One region of the Bradyrhizobium sp. USDA 4452 genome, then DNA from elsewhere that is predicted to be linked to it. Evidence: predicted binding sites of a transcription regulator. Region 1 holds the regulator's gene; each other region holds the start of a gene.

Region 1 (4,176 bases):
CTTATCGCATGTTGGCGCGATCGGGCGGCACCGCCCGGATCACGGCGGTTGCTTCGGAGATCGGTTGGAGCCGCAAACACCTCGCCGGCCGGTTTCGATCCGAGCTCGGCCTCGCGCCCAAGCCGGTGGCGCGCATGATGCGCTTTCATCGGGCTTGCCGGCTTGCGCAGGCTGGCGCGGCCGACGGCTGGGCCGCAATTGCTGCCGAGAGCGGCTATGCCGATCAAGCCCATCTTGTGCGTGAATTCGTCGAGTTTGCCGGGGAATCACCGACCGCCTGGGCACGCCGCCTGACGTTGACCGACAGCCGGCTGTCCCATTCCGGCGAGCTGCAGCCCGACTGGTAACAAACCTTCAAGCCGAAGCCGCATTGCCTCGTGCAGAGTGGCGTCATCAGCCAACGAGGTGAGCCGCCATGACGCACGACATCGAACCGCCACGCATCTATCCGACCCTGCGCTGCAAGGACGCCGAGGCGATGATCGGCTGGCTCAAGGCCGTGATCGGATTCACCGAACACGTGGTCTATCGCGACGGCGGCGTGATCCACCACGCCGAGCTCGCCTACGGTTCCTCGATGCTGATGCTCGGCCAGAGCCGCGACGATGCCTATGGCAAAATAGTCGGCGATGTCGCCGGCCGCCGCACCGATTCAATCTACATCGCCGTCAACGATCCCGACGCCCTGTATGCGAAGGCTCGGGCGGCGAGAGCCAAAATCGAAATGGAACTACGTGACACGGATTATGGCAGCCGTGATTTCGCCTGCCGTGACCCGGAAGGAAATCTCTGGAGTTTCGGCACCTATTGGCCGAAGGCGCATGAGAAGCCGCTGCCGTGAAGCCACGACAGCGCGCTCACACTCTCGCAGTCAAAGTCGGTTGGATCAGACCGTGATGTCGGCGCTCGGAGCCGCCTTGGCGCCGCCCTTGGAGACGCCGACCAGCGCCGGACGCAGGATGCGCTCGCCGATCATGTAGCCGGCCTGCACGACCTGCACCACGGTGCCCGACGGCACCGAGGTGTCCGGCACCTCGAACATCGCCTGCTGGAAGTTCGGATCGAACTTCTCTCCGATCGGATCGAACTTCTTGACGCCGTTCTTCTCCAGCGCGTTGAGCAGCGACCGCTCGGTCAGCTCGACGCCTTCGATCAGCGCCTTCAGGCCGGGATCGGCCGCTTCCTTGGTCTCGGCCGGCACGGCGTCGAGCGCGCGCTGCAGATTGTCGGCGATATCGAGCACGTCGCGAGCGAAGCCGGTGATGCCGTAGATCTTGGCGTCGGCGACCTCGCGGCGGGTGCGCTGACGGAGATTCTCCATCTCGGCCAGTGTGCGCAGCGTCCGGTCCTTCGCCTCGGCGAGTTCCTTGGCCAGCGCCTCAGCCGATCCCACTTCGGGATCGTCAGGCATGATGTAGGGCTTCGAGACCACGGGCTCACCCGTCGGCGCCGAATTCTCGGTGTTGTCATTGGCCCGGTTCGGATCGGTCATGGCTTGCCTTCTCGAAAACTCGCGTCGGTTCAAATCTTGGGGATTGCTTGCCGGGATATCGTGCTTTGGGCGGCGAAAATCAAGCGCAACATGCCGCCTTCGGGAACAGGAACCTCCGACTTGGGTGACGAAAACCCGTCAAATGAAAGCGAAATGCACTCCGGTCAGCCGCCCAGCATCTTGCTGACGATGCGCGCGGCATAATCGACGGTCGGGATCACCCGCGCATAGTTCAATCGCGTCGGTCCGATCACGCCGAGGACGCCGACGATCCGGCCCTGGGCGTCGCCATAGGGCGCGATGATGGTGGAGGAACCCGACAGCGAGAACAGCTTGTTCTCCGAACCGATGAAGATCCGCACGCCCTCGCCGCGCTCGGCTCGGCCGAGCAGATCGATCACGCCGCGCTTGGTCTCGAGATCGTCGAACAGCGACTTGATGCGTTCGAGATCGTCGAGCGCATGCAGATCCTCGAGCAGGTTGGCGTGACCGCGCACGATCAGCTGGCGGTCCTCGCTCTCGCCGCCGGACCAGCTCGCGATGCCGGCCGCGACGACCTTCTGGGTGAGCTGATCGAGTTCGGCGCGGTTTTGCGCCAATGCCGTCTCGAGCTCGAGCCGCGCTTCGGCCAGCGTCCGGCCGCGGATTCGCGCGTTGAGGAAATTGGTTGCCTCCGTCAGGGCCGACGACGGAACACCGGGCGGCAGCGCCAGCACCCGGTTCTCGACCTGGCCGTCCTCGCCGACCAGCACGACCAGCGCCTTCTCCGGCTCCAGCCGCACGAATTCGATGTGCTTCAGCCGCGCATTCGACTTCTGCGTCAGCACCACCGCAGCCGCGCGGGTCAGCCCCGACAGTTGGGTCAACGCTTCGCCGAGCGCCGCCTCGACCGATTGCGCACGTCCGACGGCGGCGAGCTGGGTCTGGATCGATTGCCGCTCGGCCTCGGTGAGGTCGCCGACCTGCATCAGGGCGTCGACGAAGAAACGCAGGCCAAGCTCGGTCGGCAGCCGGCCGGCCGAGGTGTGCGGCGCATAGATCAGGCCGAGCTGCTCGAGATCCGACATCACATTGCGGACCGAGGCCGGCGACAGCGGTAATGCGATCAGGCGCGAGATGTTGCGCGAGCCGACCGGCTCGCCGGTCGCGAGATAGCTTTCGACGATTTGACGAAAAATGTCGCGCGACCGCTCGTTGAGCTGGGCGAGCCCGGCATGCGGCGCGATCAGGCCTATCGGATCGTGGTGAGTCACACTCCAGTCCCTCACAATTGCTGCCTAATTTGTCGATCCGGAAGGCCGGTGACAAGCATGCATTCGGCCCCCAGGTACCGGGCCACACCGGGGTCGAAAACCCCAGCCAAAACCCCGCCAAAACCCTTGGCAAGACCCTTGCCGCTGCCGCTTCCCCCTCCTACAAGCACGCCCAGCCTTAATCTCTCGGAATTCTGGAGGATTTCCATGCGGCCAAGCCGCCGTGCGCCCGATGAACTGCGTCCCGTGTCGCTGGAACGCGGCGTCGTCAAATATGCCGAGGGTTCCTGCATGGTGAAGTTCGGCGACACCCACGTACTGGTGACCGCCACGCTGGAAGAGCGGCTGCCGCCATGGCTGAAGGGCCAGGGCCGCGGCTGGGTCACCGCCGAATACGGCATGCTGCCGCGCGCCACCCTGGAACGCACCCGCCGCGAGGCCTCCGCCGGCAAGCAGGGCGGCCGCACGGTCGAGATCCAGCGGCTGATCGGCCGCTCGCTGCGCGCCGCCGTCGACCTCGAGGCGCTCGGCGAGCGCCAGATCACGGTCGATTGCGACGTCATCCAGGCCGATGGCGGCACCCGCACCGCCTCGATCACCGGTGCCTGGGTGGCGCTGGCCGACTGCATCAACTGGATGAAGACCCGCAACATGCTGAAGACCAACGTGTTGCGCGACAACGTGGCGGCGATCTCCTGCGGCATCTACCAGGGCACGCCGGTGCTCGATCTCGACTATGCCGAGGACTCCGAGGCCGACACCGACGCCAATTTCGTCATGACCGGCGACGGCCGCATCATCGAGGTGCAGGGCACCGCCGAGAAGACGCCGTTCTCGCAGGACGAATTCCTGGCGCTGATGGCCCTGGCGCGCAAAGGTGTCGCGCGTCTGGTCGACTTGCAAAAGATCGCGGTGGCGTAGTCAGATTGGCCATGCATCGCCGAATCACCGGAAGGCTCGTGATCGCCACCCATAATCCCGGCAAGCTTGCCGAGATGCGGGAACTGCTGGCGCCGCATGGCGTCGAGGCGTTGTCGGCCGGCGATCTCGGCCTCGCCGAGCCCGAGGAGACCGGCGACACCTTTCGCGCCAATGCCGCGATCAAGGCCATCGCCGCGGCAAAGGCGACGGGACTGCCGGCCTTCGCCGACGATTCCGGCCTCGTGGTCGACGCGCTCGACGGCGCACCCGGGATCTACTCGGCGCGCTGGGCGGGCGACGGCAAGGATTTCATGGCGGCGATGACGCGGATCGAGCGCCTGCTGCAAGAACGCGGTGCCACGACGCCGGAGCAACGCAAGGCGCACTTCGTCTCAGCGCTGTGCGTGGCCTGGCCCGACGATCACCTCGAAGAGGTCGAGGCCCGGGTCGACGGAACCCTGGTCTGGCCGCCGCGCGGCACCGCCGGATTCGGCTATGATCCGGCGTTCC
Region 2 (4,176 bases), 3.4 Mb from region 1:
TTCGGCGGCGATTTCAGCCAGATGCTGGTCACCGGCGTGACGCCGTTCGGCGGCGTGCCCTCGATACCCTCGATGCAGCGGCTCGGCTTCCTGCTCGGCGGCGCGCCGAAATATCCGGCGTGCGAAGCGTTCGGGCGTGCGCCCGGTCTCATCGGCATGGTCGGCGACAGCGCCGGCGTGCCGCCGGACTGGACCGACAAGGGACCGGTTGCGGCGAAGGTGGAGTGATAGGCAAGACTGCGGCAACGTATTGAGCGACGCGTCCCGGAAAACTATCCTTCGTCATTCCGGGGCGGCGCGTAGCGCCGAGCCCGGAATCCATAACCACGGCTGTCGAGATGGCCTACTACGTCTATCTCCTTGCCAGCAGGAAGCACGGCACCCGCTATCTGGGTGTGACGAACGACATCGTGCGTCGCGTCCACGAGCACCGAACCAAAGCGGCTCCCGGGTTCACGTCACGATACGGGGTCAACAAGCTGGTCTGGTTTGAAATCTACGACGACGCGGCCACCGCGATCACACGGGAGAAAGAACTGAAGAAATGGCGGCGCGATTGGAAGGTGCGGCTGATTGAAGAGCAAAATCCCGGGTGGGTCGATCTCTTTCCGGGAATATCCAACTGACATTCGTGGTTATGGATTCCGGGCTCACGCTTCGCGTGCCCCGGAATGACGACACAAACAAAAGCCCCGGCATCGCTGCCGGGGTTTCGCATTCGCAAATTGCCTTGAGAGGCTGGACTTAGAAGTCCATGCCGCCCATGCCGCCGCCCGGAGGCATCGCGGGGCCGCCGGCGTTCTTCTTCGGCAGCTCGGCAACCATGGCTTCCGTGGTGATCAGGAGCGCGGCAACCGAGGCAGCGTTCTGGATCGCGGTACGGACGACCTTGGTCGGGTCGATGATGCCCTTCTTGACGAGGTCGGCATAGTCGCCGGTCTGGGAGTCGAAGCCGTGGTTGTAGGCCTTGTTCTCCAGGATCTTGCCGACGATGACGGAGCCGTCTTCACCGGCGTTGATCGCGATCTGGCGAGCCGGAGCCGACAGCGCCTTGCGCACGATCTCGACGCCGGTCTTCTGGTCGTCGTTCTTGGTGCGCAGGCCCTTGAGCTGCTCGGAAGCACGGAGCAGGGCGACGCCGCCGCCCGGGACGATGCCTTCCTCGACTGCCGCGCGGGTCGCGTGCATCGCGTCATCAACGCGATCCTTGCGCTCCTTCACCTCGACTTCGGTCGCGCCGCCGACGCGGATCACCGCGACGCCGCCTGCGAGCTTGGCGAGACGCTCCTGCAGCTTCTCACGGTCGTAGTCCGAGGTGGTCTCCTCGATCTGCGCCTTGATCTGGGCAACGCGGGCGTCGATGTCGGCCTTCTTGCCGGCGCCGTTGACGATCGTGGTGTTTTCCTTGTCGATCATCACCTTCTTGGCGCGACCGAGCATCTGCAGCGTGACGTTCTCGAGCTTGATGCCGAGGTCTTCCGAGATGGCCTGGCCGCCGGTCAGGATCGCGATGTCCTGCAGCATGGCCTTGCGGCGATCGCCGAAGCCCGGAGCCTTGACGGCCGCGACCTTCAGGCCGCCACGCAGGCGGTTGACGACGAGGGTGGCGAGGGCTTCGCCTTCGACGTCCTCAGCGACGATCACCAGCGGCTTGCCGGTCTGCACCACGGCCTCGAGCAGCGGCAGCAGCTCGTTCAGCGAGGAGAGCTTCTTCTCGTTGATCAGGATGTAGGCGTCGTCCATCTCAACGCGCATCTTGTCGGCGTTGGTGACGAAGTAGGGCGAGATGTAGCCGCGGTCGAACTGCATGCCCTCGACGACGTCGAGCTCGGTCTCGAGCGACTTGGCTTCCTCGACCGTGATCACGCCCTCGTTGCCGACCTTCTTCATGGCGTCGGCGAGGAACTTGCCGATCTCGGCATCGCCGTTGGCCGAAATGGTGCCGACCTGGGCGATCTCCTCGTTCGAGGTGACCTTCTTCGAGTTCTTCTGGAGGTCCGCAACGACGGCTTCGACCGCGAGGTCGATACCGCGCTTCAGATCCATCGGGTTCATGCCGGCGGCGACCGACTTGGCGCCTTCCTTCACGATCGCCTGGGCGAGCACGGTCGCCGTGGTGGTGCCGTCGCCGGCCGCGTCAGCGGACTTGGAGGCGACTTCGCGCACCATCTGGGCGCCCATGTTCTCGAACTTGTCCTCGAGCTCGATCTCCTTGGCGACGGTGACGCCGTCCTTGGTGATGCGGGGAGCGCCGAACGACTTTTCGAGCACCACGTTGCGGCCCTTCGGACCGAGCGTGACCTTCACCGCGTTGGCGAGAACGTCGACGCCGCGCAGCATCTTGTCGCGCGCCTCGACGGAGAATTTGACTTCTTTAGCTGCCATCTGAGTTTTTCCTTGAGAGGTTTACCTGGGAGGGAGGGAGGCGCTTAGGCCGCCTTCTTCTTGGAAGCGGGGACGTCGAGCACGCCCATGATGTCGCTTTCCTTCATGATCAGCAGGTCTTCGCCGTCGATCTTGACCTCGGTGCCGGACCACTTGCCGAACAGGACACGGTCGCCGACCTTGACGTCGATGGGGATCAGCTTGCCGGCTTCATCGCGGCCGCCCGGGCCGACGGCGATGACTTCGCCCTGCGAGGGCTTTTCCTTGGCGCTGTCCGGAATGATGATGCCGCCAGCAGTCTTCTCTTCGGCGTCGATGCGCTTGACCACGACGCGGTCGTGAAGCGGACGGAATTGCATGCAGTCCTCCTAAATATTTGCGGATGCTGTAGATTTTTGGAGTGTTAGCAGTCCAGCCCGGCGAGTGCCAGGCTGGTTGCGAAGGAGATAGGTCAAGCCTTGGCGGCGGGCAAGTGCCTCTAGCAGAAAAATTGGCACTCGCGGATGACGGCTGCCAAAACATGCCGAGATCATTTCGGCATCCTTAATGCCGCACCGAGGGGCACTGCGGCTATTAGCAGATGCGGTAAGTTGCTGCTAACGCAAGAAATTTCAACAACCTATTAAACATTTGGGCTTGTGATGGGTTAGTCGCGTGCGTCACATTTCTCTCATGTGAGCGCATCCATTGCCCGGTGGTCCGGCGGGGAGGTTGGCCACCACGTGAATGCGCTCCGTCACAGGAGGTTGGCATGGACTCGCGAGTTGGTGGGGGTGTTTCCGACGATTTCCGGAAGCAGTTGCTGGGGTATGGGCTGACGACGGCGCAAATCCTTTATCGGATGCCGGATCACCCCTCGTTGCTGCAGACCTATGTCTGGCAGAACTACGACCTGTTTCCGAAATTTCCGGCGTTGCAGGATTTCCTCAGCTTCTGGCAGCAGAAGCTCGAAGGCCCGCTGTTTTCGGTGACGGTGGCGCATTCCAAGCTGGTCAAGCCGGCCGAACTGCGCGCCGTCGACGGCGTGTTCCGGCTGCATTGATCCGCTCGGGCGGGCAGGGCGCGCGGTGCGCGCCTTTGCCCACTTCGCGCAGCGCGACTTGTGTTAGCCTTCGCCGTCGCAAGAAGACGGGAGGCGAACAATGGCCAAGAAGACGGCATCGAGATCCGCAGCCAAGACCGCGGTGAAGAAGAAATGGTCGGGGCTTGGCGCCGGCGCCAAAAAAAAATCGTCCGCGCGCAAGACCATCAAGTCGAAAGGCCGCGTTTCGGCGGCCAGGAAGAGCGCGGCCAAGGCGGCAACCAAGGCGACAACCAAGGCGCGGCCGAAGCAGCGCGTCGCGATCAGCCATCACCGCGAAGAGGATTTCAAGGCCGACGGGCTGCGTGCCTACGCCAAGTACCGCGACCTCGGTATCGCCGCAGCCTCTCATGGCCTCGCGCAGGCGCATGTCATCCGGCTGCAGGGACCGTGCAATCCGGATGAAGTCTCGAAGCTGCACTTCCACGACGTCGACTTCCAGATGGTTTATGTGCTCAAGGGCTGGGTGAAGACCTACATGGAAGGCGAAGGCGAGACGCTGATGCGAGAAGGCAGCGCCTGGACCCAGCCGCCGCGCATCCGGCACATGATTTTGGATTATTCCGACGACGTCGAACTGCTGGAGGTGATCCTGCCGGCCGAGTTCAAGACGGTGGAGTTGAAGGCGTAGCTTTCTGTCATTCCGGGGCGCGCGTTCGCGCGACCCGTTGGCGCCGCCCCGGAATGACGAAGAAAACGTATCGTAGCCC
Region 3 (4,176 bases), 1.7 Mb from region 1:
TCGATGCGGCTGGATCAGAAGTCCATGCCTCCCATGCCGCCCATGCCGCCGCCCGGGGGCATGGCCGGGCCGGCTGCGGCTTTCTTCGGCAGCTCGGCGACCATGGCCTCGGTGGTGATCAGCAGCGCCGCCACGGAGGAGGCGTTCTGGATCGCCGTGCGCACGACCTTGGTCGGGTCGATGATGCCCTTGGACACCAGGTTGCCGTACTCGCCAGTCTGCGAGTCGAAACCGTAGGCGTACTGTTCCTTCTCGAGGATCTTGCCGACGATCACGGAACCGTCTTCACCGGCGTTGATCGCGATCTGGCGGGCCGGCGCGGACAGCGCCTTGCGTACGATCTCGACGCCGGTCTTCTGGTCGTCGTTCTTGGTGCGCAGGCCCTTGAGCTGTTCGGCGGCACGGAGCAGAGCGACGCCGCCGCCTGGGACGATACCTTCCTCGACCGCCGCGCGGGTCGCATGCATCGCGTCATCAACGCGATCCTTGCGCTCCTTCACCTCGACCTCGGTCGCGCCGCCGACGCGGATCACCGCGACGCCGCCCGCGAGCTTGGCGAGACGCTCCTGCAGCTTCTCACGGTCGTAGTCCGAGGTGGTCTCCTCGATCTGCGCCTTGATCTGGGTGACCCGCGCCTCGATGTCGGCCTTCTTGCCGGCGCCGTTGACGATCGTGGTGTTTTCCTTGTCGATCATCACCTTCTTGGCGCGACCGAGCATGTTGAGGGTGACGTTCTCGAGCTTGATGCCGAGGTCTTCCGAGATCGCCTGGCCGCCGGTCAGGATCGCGATGTCCTGCAGCATGGCCTTGCGGCGATCGCCGAAGCCCGGAGCCTTGACGGCCGCGACCTTCAGGCCGCCACGCAGGCGGTTGACGACGAGGGTGGCGAGCGCTTCGCCTTCGACGTCTTCAGCGACGATGACCAGCGGCTTGCCGGTCTGCACCACGGCCTCGAGCAGCGGCAGCAGCTCGTTCAGCGAGGAGAGCTTCTTCTCGTTGATGAGGATGTAGGCGTCGTCCATCTCAACGCGCATCTTGTCGGCGTTGGTCACGAAGTAGGGCGAGATGTAGCCGCGGTCGAACTGCATGCCCTCGACGACGTCGAGTTCGGTTTCGAGCGACTTGGCTTCCTCGACCGTGATCACGCCCTCGTTGCCGACCTTCTTCATGGCGTCGGCGAGGAACTTGCCGATCTCGGCATCGCCGTTGGCCGAAATGGTGCCAACCTGGGCGATCTCCTCGTTCGAGGTGACCTTCTTCGAGTTCTTCTGGAGGTCGGCCACGACGGCCTCGACCGCGAGGTCGATACCGCGCTTCAGATCCATCGGGTTCATGCCGGCGGCGACCGACTTGGCGCCCTCGCGGACGATCGCAGCCGCGAGCACGGTGGCGGTGGTGGTGCCGTCGCCGGCCGCGTCAGCGGACTTGGAGGCGACTTCGCGCACCATCTGGGCGCCCATGTTCTCGAACTTGTCGTCGAGCTCGATCTCCTTGGCGACGGTGACGCCGTCCTTGGTAATGCGGGGAGCGCCGAACGACTTGTCGAGCACCACGTTGCGGCCCTTCGGACCGAGAGTGACCTTCACCGCGTTGGCGAGGATGTCGACACCACGCAACATGCGGTCGCGTGCGTCTACGCCGAATTTGACTTCTTTGGCTGACATATTGGTTTCCCTGAGTTGTCTTGGTCCCACCCTTGGCGAGGCGCCCGGCAGGCGCTCCTCAGGGGTGAGCGGTGCGAGCGGTTGGTTAGGCGGCTTTCTTCTTGGAAGCGGGGACGTCGAGCACGCCCATGATGTCGCTTTCCTTCATGATCAGCAGGTCTTCGCCGTCGATCTTGACCTCGGTGCCCGACCACTTGCCGAACAGGACGCGGTCGCCGACCTTGACGTCGATCGGGGTCAGTTTGCCGCTCTCGTCGCGGCCGCCGGGGCCAACGGCGACGACTTCGCCCTGCGACGGCTTCTCCTTGGCACTGTCCGGAATGATGATGCCACCCGCGGTCTTCTCTTCGGCGTCGATGCGCTTGACCACGACGCGGTCGTGAAGTGGACGGAATTTCATGCAGCCCTCCTAAGCATTTGCACGATTTGAGGATTTTCAGGTATTAGCAATCGATTCCCGCGAGTGCTAATCACGGGCCGAGCTGAAATAGGATTGGATTTTTGCGGGAGCAAGGGACTCTGGCAGAAAAATGCAGCTCACGTCGAATGCGACCCGGTACATGGCGCGCGTCGGCTTCGAATATCCGAACGATGTCGGCAGCCGGCTCGCGCAAGACGGAGTTCCAGCCTTCGCGCATCGACCTGCCGCCGCCTACCCCCTGCTCTCCAGTCGTGCTCGCGGTGAAGGATTCGGCGCCTTACCTTCCGGAGCCTCGCGACGTGATCAAAACCCCGCTTGGCCACCGAGTGACGCAACGTCACATTTCCCGCGGCTACCCTCATCCATGTCCTGTCCGTATTGTTACGATTAACTCCCTGTTTGCATTTGGGATCGGGCGATCTAAGCTTTAGTCGAGTATGGAGCTCCCTTGTCGACTAAGAACAGCTCTGACGAGGTCGCACAGACCTTCCGTCTCTTAACAGCCTTTCGTGCGCTGCGAACTTCTGCCGACCGTCGCCTTCGCACCTTCTATAGCCGGCCACGGCCTGGCCTGAAGTATTCGGAGGAATGGCGCTCTCTGGTCCGATCCAGCGAGCTCGGTGACGATATCAAGAACGCCATTGGCGATCTTCCCATCTCCATCCCGGGACGATCCGCAGTCGACGTCTTCGGTCGTCTGATCTCGATCCGCGCCCTATACGATGAACGAGAAAGCCTACATTTGCGGGAGGTATCAAGCCGAACGTTCTGGGGACTATCGAAGGTCCTCGACAACCGGTCCGACCTCATTGCGGCTTTGCTTGGAATGGCGGAATGTCCCTACCCCGCTCAGCCGATCCATCTGAACATTTATTTTTCGGGAGCTTTTTCCTGGATACTGTTCATCGAGAACAAGGCGTCATTCGAGCGCGCGATCCGCGACGCCAGAGAAGCGCTCACGCATGGACGATTCACTCCCTATGCCGGCGCTGCCTTGATCTATTCTAGCGGCTTCATGGGAACGGCCGGACGGATGCGAAAATCGTCCGGCTCTAGGGCGTTCTATTGTCTGGACGCTGTCTCTGCTGCAACCGAGTTAGAGGCCTTCGACGCGGCCTTCTACAGCGACATCGACGTCGACGCAGCCTTCTGGGGCGACCTCGATCATGCCGGCATGGCCATTCTCTGTAGCCTCCGGACCAACTTTCCTTCCGCGCAAGCGTGGGAGCCAGGATACGCGCCCATGGTAGTTCGCCTCGCTGCCGGGGATGGCCACGCTCCAGAAGAAGCCAAGAAAACTGGCCAAAAACCGATTCTATCGACGGGCTGTAAGTTCGCCGACAGTGTTTTGATTCCCGCCTTGACGAAACACGGTCGATTCATTGACCAGGAATGATTGGCTAAGGCCGCTTGTCGGCCGCAGACCTGCTGCCCTCTCCGGAATTCTTCCGATCGCCGCGGCCGAATTGCAGCGAGAAGCCGCCTCCCCGTTCGGCCATCGCGAACGACCGGCCCGGCGAAAAGTGCAACGACGCAAATTCACTCAACGTGGTTGACGGCTGCATGCCTTCAGATTTGGGTGCCGGCACCTCCGCTGAACTCGAGGAAGAGCGTCGACTGCTGTACGTCGCGATGACGCGGGCGAAGGATCACCTCCACTTGGTCGTGCCGCAGCGCTTCTTCACGCACGGACAGCATTCCCAAGGAGACCGTCACGTCTATGCGTCACGGACCCGCTTCATTCCGGAGAAGCGGCTAAATCTGTTCGAGAGGACGAATTGGCCCAGTATGTCGGCTGCGGCGGCCGCGCGCGGTGCTGGCCGAGGTCCTCGGATCGACATCGGTGCCCGAATGCGCGGCATGTGGCGCTGAGAACGGGCTTGACTGCAGCTTGACGAAACCCTCGCCAGGTCCTGAAAAGATGAGGCTGCATGCCGAGCGCCGCCGTCGACGGCTGCTGTATCGCTCAACGATCGCTTGGTACGCTTCGGACATTTCGGTTCGAGCGGCGAATTTCCCACGAGCGTCTTGGGAGACCGCATTTTGGCTCGATGACGGACTGGATTTGCCTCCCTAGCACTGGTAGCATTC
Region 4 (4,176 bases), 1.4 Mb from region 1:
CGGTTTGGTAAACGGATCGGCCGTTTCGATTCACCATCTCGACACTGCGGCGCGGTTTTGCCTGACAGCGTTTATTTTGCGTGAACGCCGCGGCGACATGGTTAATCGCCGGTATCGCAGCGGTTGCGCACGGGCGGCGCAAACTGTTCCCGCGTGAACCTGACGTTAAATCACCTCTCGCTAGAACGGACGGCAGTGAAGGGGCGGGAATGAAAATCATGTCAGTGAAGCGCAAGCGTTTTCGTGTCGAGCAGGCGATGGGCGAAGTCGTGATGCCGGAGCCGGAAGTTGCCGGCAGCGCCGAGCTCGGTCCGATGCATCGGGAGATCATGGCGGAGCTTCGCTCGATCCGCGCCCAGATGGCCGCGACGCCGGCGCAGCGCACCGGCGACAGCGTCGATGCCGCGGTCGCCCGCGAAGTCGCCGAGACGCACGCACTGCTCGAGACCTACCGCGCGCAGGTCGAACAATGCGAGAAGCTCAAGGTCGAGCTCGACCTGATCCACGACGCGATCAGCCGCACCAAACGCGAGATCGCCGTGCTGCACGGCAAGAGCTTCAACGGCGAGGAGATGGCCAAGGTCAATGGCGAGCTCGGCGCCGTGGTCGGCGGCACCGAACAGGCCACCCAGCTGATCCTCGAGGCGGTGGAGGCGATCGACCAGGCCGCGACCGCGCTCGCCAACAACGTCACGCCCGATCAGCAGAAGCGGCTCAGCGAAGATATTCAGGAGCGCGTGGTCTCGATCTTCGAGGCCTGCAACTTTCAGGACCTCACCGGCCAGCGCATCAGCAAGGTGATGCAGACGATGAAGTTCATCGAACAGCACATCAACGAGATGATGAACATCTGGGGCGGCGTCGACGCCATCAAGTCGCATGCGACGCCGATCGTCGACACCCGCGAGGGCGACGCCCGCCTGCTCAACGGCCCGAAGCTCGACGGCGACGCCGGCCACGCCTCGCAGGACGACATCGACGCAATGTTCAATTGAGGCTTGTCGAACGAGAACGAAAAGCGTCGGCCTCAAGGGCCGGCGTTTTTGTTTGGGCCACAGCCTGTCCGGCCGTCATTGCGAGCGAAGCGAAGCAATCCATCGTTCCGCACATGCGGCAGGATGGATTGCTTCGTCGCTTTGCTCCTCGCAATGACCGCCCGTTCCCTCCTCCCCTGTGGGAGAAGGTGGCGCGAAGCGCCGGATGAGGGGTTGTCTCGGCGTTTTCGGACCAGAGTGGGACTCGCGGAGAGAGACCCTCACCCGGATTGCATCTGACGATGCAATCCGACCTCTCCCACAGGGGGATTGGTGCACCGCCTGCGGGGCGCTAGATCCGTAGATAGCTCGAAGCCCGCCGTTACGCCCTCGGGGCGCAGCGGACATAGACCATGTTGCCGTAGCGGGTGGCGGCGTCCTTGTCGACGAAGCGGGTGATCATGACCCGGCCGTCGAACGAGAGGATCTCACGGTCCTGCTCGCCGGGCACAGGTCCGGGCGGGCCGATATAGTTCTTGCCGCTGGGGGAACCCTTCAGCCGCAGTTCCTGCGGGGTGGCCTGGTCGGCCAGATGCATGATGACGCCGCCGTTCTGGCCCGCGCCGATCACGTAAGGCTGCTTGCACTGGCCGCGCGCGGCGGCCTCGGTGCGGGCGCGGTCGGCGGGATTCTGGAACGAGGCGAGGCCCCAGCGGCCGACGATCTCGTCGGCGCGGATGCTCGCCGGCATCTCCGGGGCCACCCCCGGCTCGACCGGCCCCGGTTCGGGATTCGACGACAGCGACGGCAGGCTCATGCTGCCGCACGCCCCCAAAAGCGTCGTCAGCGCCGAGACAGCCGCGAACCGTGCGACCAATCGCGCGTTGAGTGACCTGATCATATGCATCCCCCGAACTATCTCCCGGCCGCACCCGTCATGCAGCCAAGCGTAAAACTTAAGGCGGAGCAATGACGTCTGACAAAATTACGTCATCGCTACGATTTGGTTTCCGGTCCACCATCCTATATTGGCCTCACCAAGGCCTTAACCCGTTTGCTTGACAGAAACTGCGCCAAGCCATATTTCCCGGCGCACAATTAGCACTCTTGCACCACGATTGCTAAATGCGCCGGGCGTCCTGCCTGGCGCCGACCGGGCCGGTATTCAACGCCGGTCTCGATGAACCGGACCTGAAACCGAGCCTCCAAGAGGACCTTCAAGAGGAAACGTCATGGCTAAATCCACCTTCCGCCCACTGCATGACCGCGTCGTGGTCAAGCGTATCGATGCCGAGGAGAAGTCCAAGGGCGGCATCATCATTCCGGACTCGGCCAAGGAGAAGCCGTCCCAAGGCGAGATCGTCGCCGTCGGCCCGGGGGGCCGGGACGAGGCCGGCAAGCTGATCCCGATCGACCTCAAGGTCGGCGACCGCGTGCTGTTCGGCAAGTGGTCGGGCACCGAGGTCAAGCTCGACAACCAGGAGCTCCTGATCATGAAGGAGTCCGACATCATGGGCGTGCTGGCGTAAGCGCCAGCATCTCCGAGGGCCGCCGCGCCCTCAGCTGTCATGCCCGGGCTTGACCCGGGCATCCATCACGCTTCCGAAGAATCTTACCAAAACGATGGATCGCCGGGTCACCTAGCACGAAGACGCACTTCGTGCTTTTGCCCGGCGATGACGAGCGTCAACAGACGGCAAGCAATTCACAGACATTCCAGGAGTTCAAATCAATGGCTGCCAAGGACGTAAAATTCGCCGGAGACGCCCGCGACCGCATGCTGCGCGGTGTCGACGTGCTCGCCAATGCCGTGAAGGTGACGCTCGGCCCGAAGGGCCGCAACGTCGTCATCGAGAAGAGCTTCGGCGCGCCCCGCATCACCAAGGACGGCGTCACCGTCGCCAAGGAGATCGAGCTCGACGACAAGTTCGAGAACATGGGCGCGCAGATGCTGCGCGAGGTCGCTTCCAAGACCAACGACACCGCCGGCGACGGCACCACCACCGCGACCGTGCTGGCGCAGGCCATCGTCCGCGAGGGCGCCAAGTCGGTCGCCGCCGGCATGAACCCGATGGATCTCAAGCGCGGCATCGACACCGCGGTCGCCGCCGTGATCAAGGACATCGAGAAGCGCGCCAAGGCGGTCGCCTCCTCCTCCGAAGTCGCCCAGGTCGGCACCATCTCCGCCAATGGCGATGCCGCCATCGGCAAGATGATCGCGCAGGCGATGCAGAAGGTCGGCAACGAGGGCGTCATCACCGTCGAGGAGAACAAGTCGCTCGAGACCGAGGTCGACATCGTCGAGGGCATGAAGTTCGACCGCGGCTACCTGTCGCCCTACTTCATCACCAACGCCGAGAAGATGACCGCCGAGCTCGAGGATGCCTACATCCTGCTGCACGAGAAGAAGCTGACCGGCCTGCAGTCGATGCTGCCGGTGCTGGAAGCGGTGGTGCAGTCGGGCCGTCCGCTCTTGATTCTCGCCGAGGACGTCGAGGGCGAGGCGCTGGCGACGCTGGTGGTCAACCGCCTGCGCGGCGGCCTCAAGGTCGCCGCCGTCAAGGCGCCGGGCTTCGGCGATCGCCGCAAGGCGATGCTGGAGGACATCGCGATCCTGACCGGCGGTCAGCTGATCTCCGACGACCTCGGCATGAAGCTCGAGAACGTCACGGTCAACATGCTGGGCCGTGCCGGCAAGATCGTGATCGACAAGGAGAACACCACGATCGTCAAGGGCGCCGGCAAGAAGAAGGACATCGACGCCCGCGTTGGCCAGATCAAGGCGCAGATCGAGGAAACCACCTCGGACTACGACCGTGAGAAGCTGCAGGAGCGTCTTGCCAAGCTCGCCGGCGGCGTTGCCGTCATCAAGGTCGGCGGCGCGACCGAGGTCGAGGTCAAGGAGAAGAAGGACCGTGTCGAGGACGCGCTGAACGCGACCCGCGCTGCGGTGCAGGAAGGCATCGTGCCGGGCGGCGGCGTTGCGCTGCTGCGCGCCAAGAAGGCGGTCGGCCGTCTCACCAACCCGAATGCCGACGTCCAGGCCGGCATCAACATCGTGCTCAAGGCACTCGAAGCTCCGGTCCGCCAGATCTCGGAGAACGCCGGCGTCGAGGGCTCGATCGTGGTCGGCAAGATCCTCGAGAACAAGTCGGAGACCTTCGGCTTCGACGCCCAGACCGAGGACTATGTCGACATGGTC

The links. Region 1 encodes HrcA, which represses chaperone genes, less so after heat shock. Its sites were predicted from a motif close to GTTAGCACTCNCNNNNNGNGAGTGCTAAC; they were not measured.
Region 2: the regulator HrcA is predicted to act here: its motif matches at 2,788-2,816, upstream of groES (co-chaperone GroES).
Region 3: the regulator HrcA is predicted to act here: its motif matches at 2,107-2,135, upstream of groES (co-chaperone GroES).
Region 4: the regulator HrcA is predicted to act here: its motif matches at 2,072-2,100, upstream of ACVISU_RS14725 (co-chaperone GroES).

What each region holds. Positions count from the first base shown of each region.
Region 1 is NZ_JBSSGK010000001.1:4,441,949-4,446,124, reverse strand. It holds gene ACVISU_RS21355 (AraC family transcriptional regulator) at 1-347, shown strand, start outside; gene ACVISU_RS21350 (VOC family protein) at 416-841, shown strand; gene grpE (nucleotide exchange factor GrpE) at 887-1,492, opposite strand; gene hrcA (heat-inducible transcriptional repressor HrcA) at 1,657-2,745, opposite strand; gene rph (ribonuclease PH) at 2,953-3,666, shown strand; gene rdgB (RdgB/HAM1 family non-canonical purine NTP pyrophosphatase) at 3,678-4,176, shown strand, end outside.
Region 2 is NZ_JBSSGK010000001.1:7,835,634-7,839,809, forward strand. It holds gene ACVISU_RS36950 (DUF3313 domain-containing protein) at 1-228, shown strand, start outside; gene ACVISU_RS36955 (GIY-YIG nuclease family protein) at 339-626, shown strand; gene groL (chaperonin GroEL) at 745-2,385, opposite strand; gene groES (co-chaperone GroES) at 2,430-2,744, opposite strand; gene ACVISU_RS36970 (usg protein) at 3,137-3,427, shown strand; gene ACVISU_RS36975 (cupin domain-containing protein) at 3,528-4,097, shown strand.
Region 3 is NZ_JBSSGK010000001.1:6,176,520-6,180,695, reverse strand. It holds gene groL (chaperonin GroEL) at 15-1,664, opposite strand; gene groES (co-chaperone GroES) at 1,750-2,064, opposite strand; gene ACVISU_RS29200 (hypothetical protein) at 2,534-3,481, shown strand; partial or broken gene ACVISU_RS29195 (3'-5' exonuclease) at 3,625-3,957, shown strand.
Region 4 is NZ_JBSSGK010000001.1:3,056,009-3,060,184, forward strand. It holds gene ACVISU_RS14715 (protein phosphatase CheZ) at 219-995, shown strand; gene ACVISU_RS14720 (hypothetical protein) at 1,357-1,875, opposite strand; gene ACVISU_RS14725 (co-chaperone GroES) at 2,207-2,503, shown strand; gene groL (chaperonin GroEL) at 2,707-4,176, shown strand, end outside.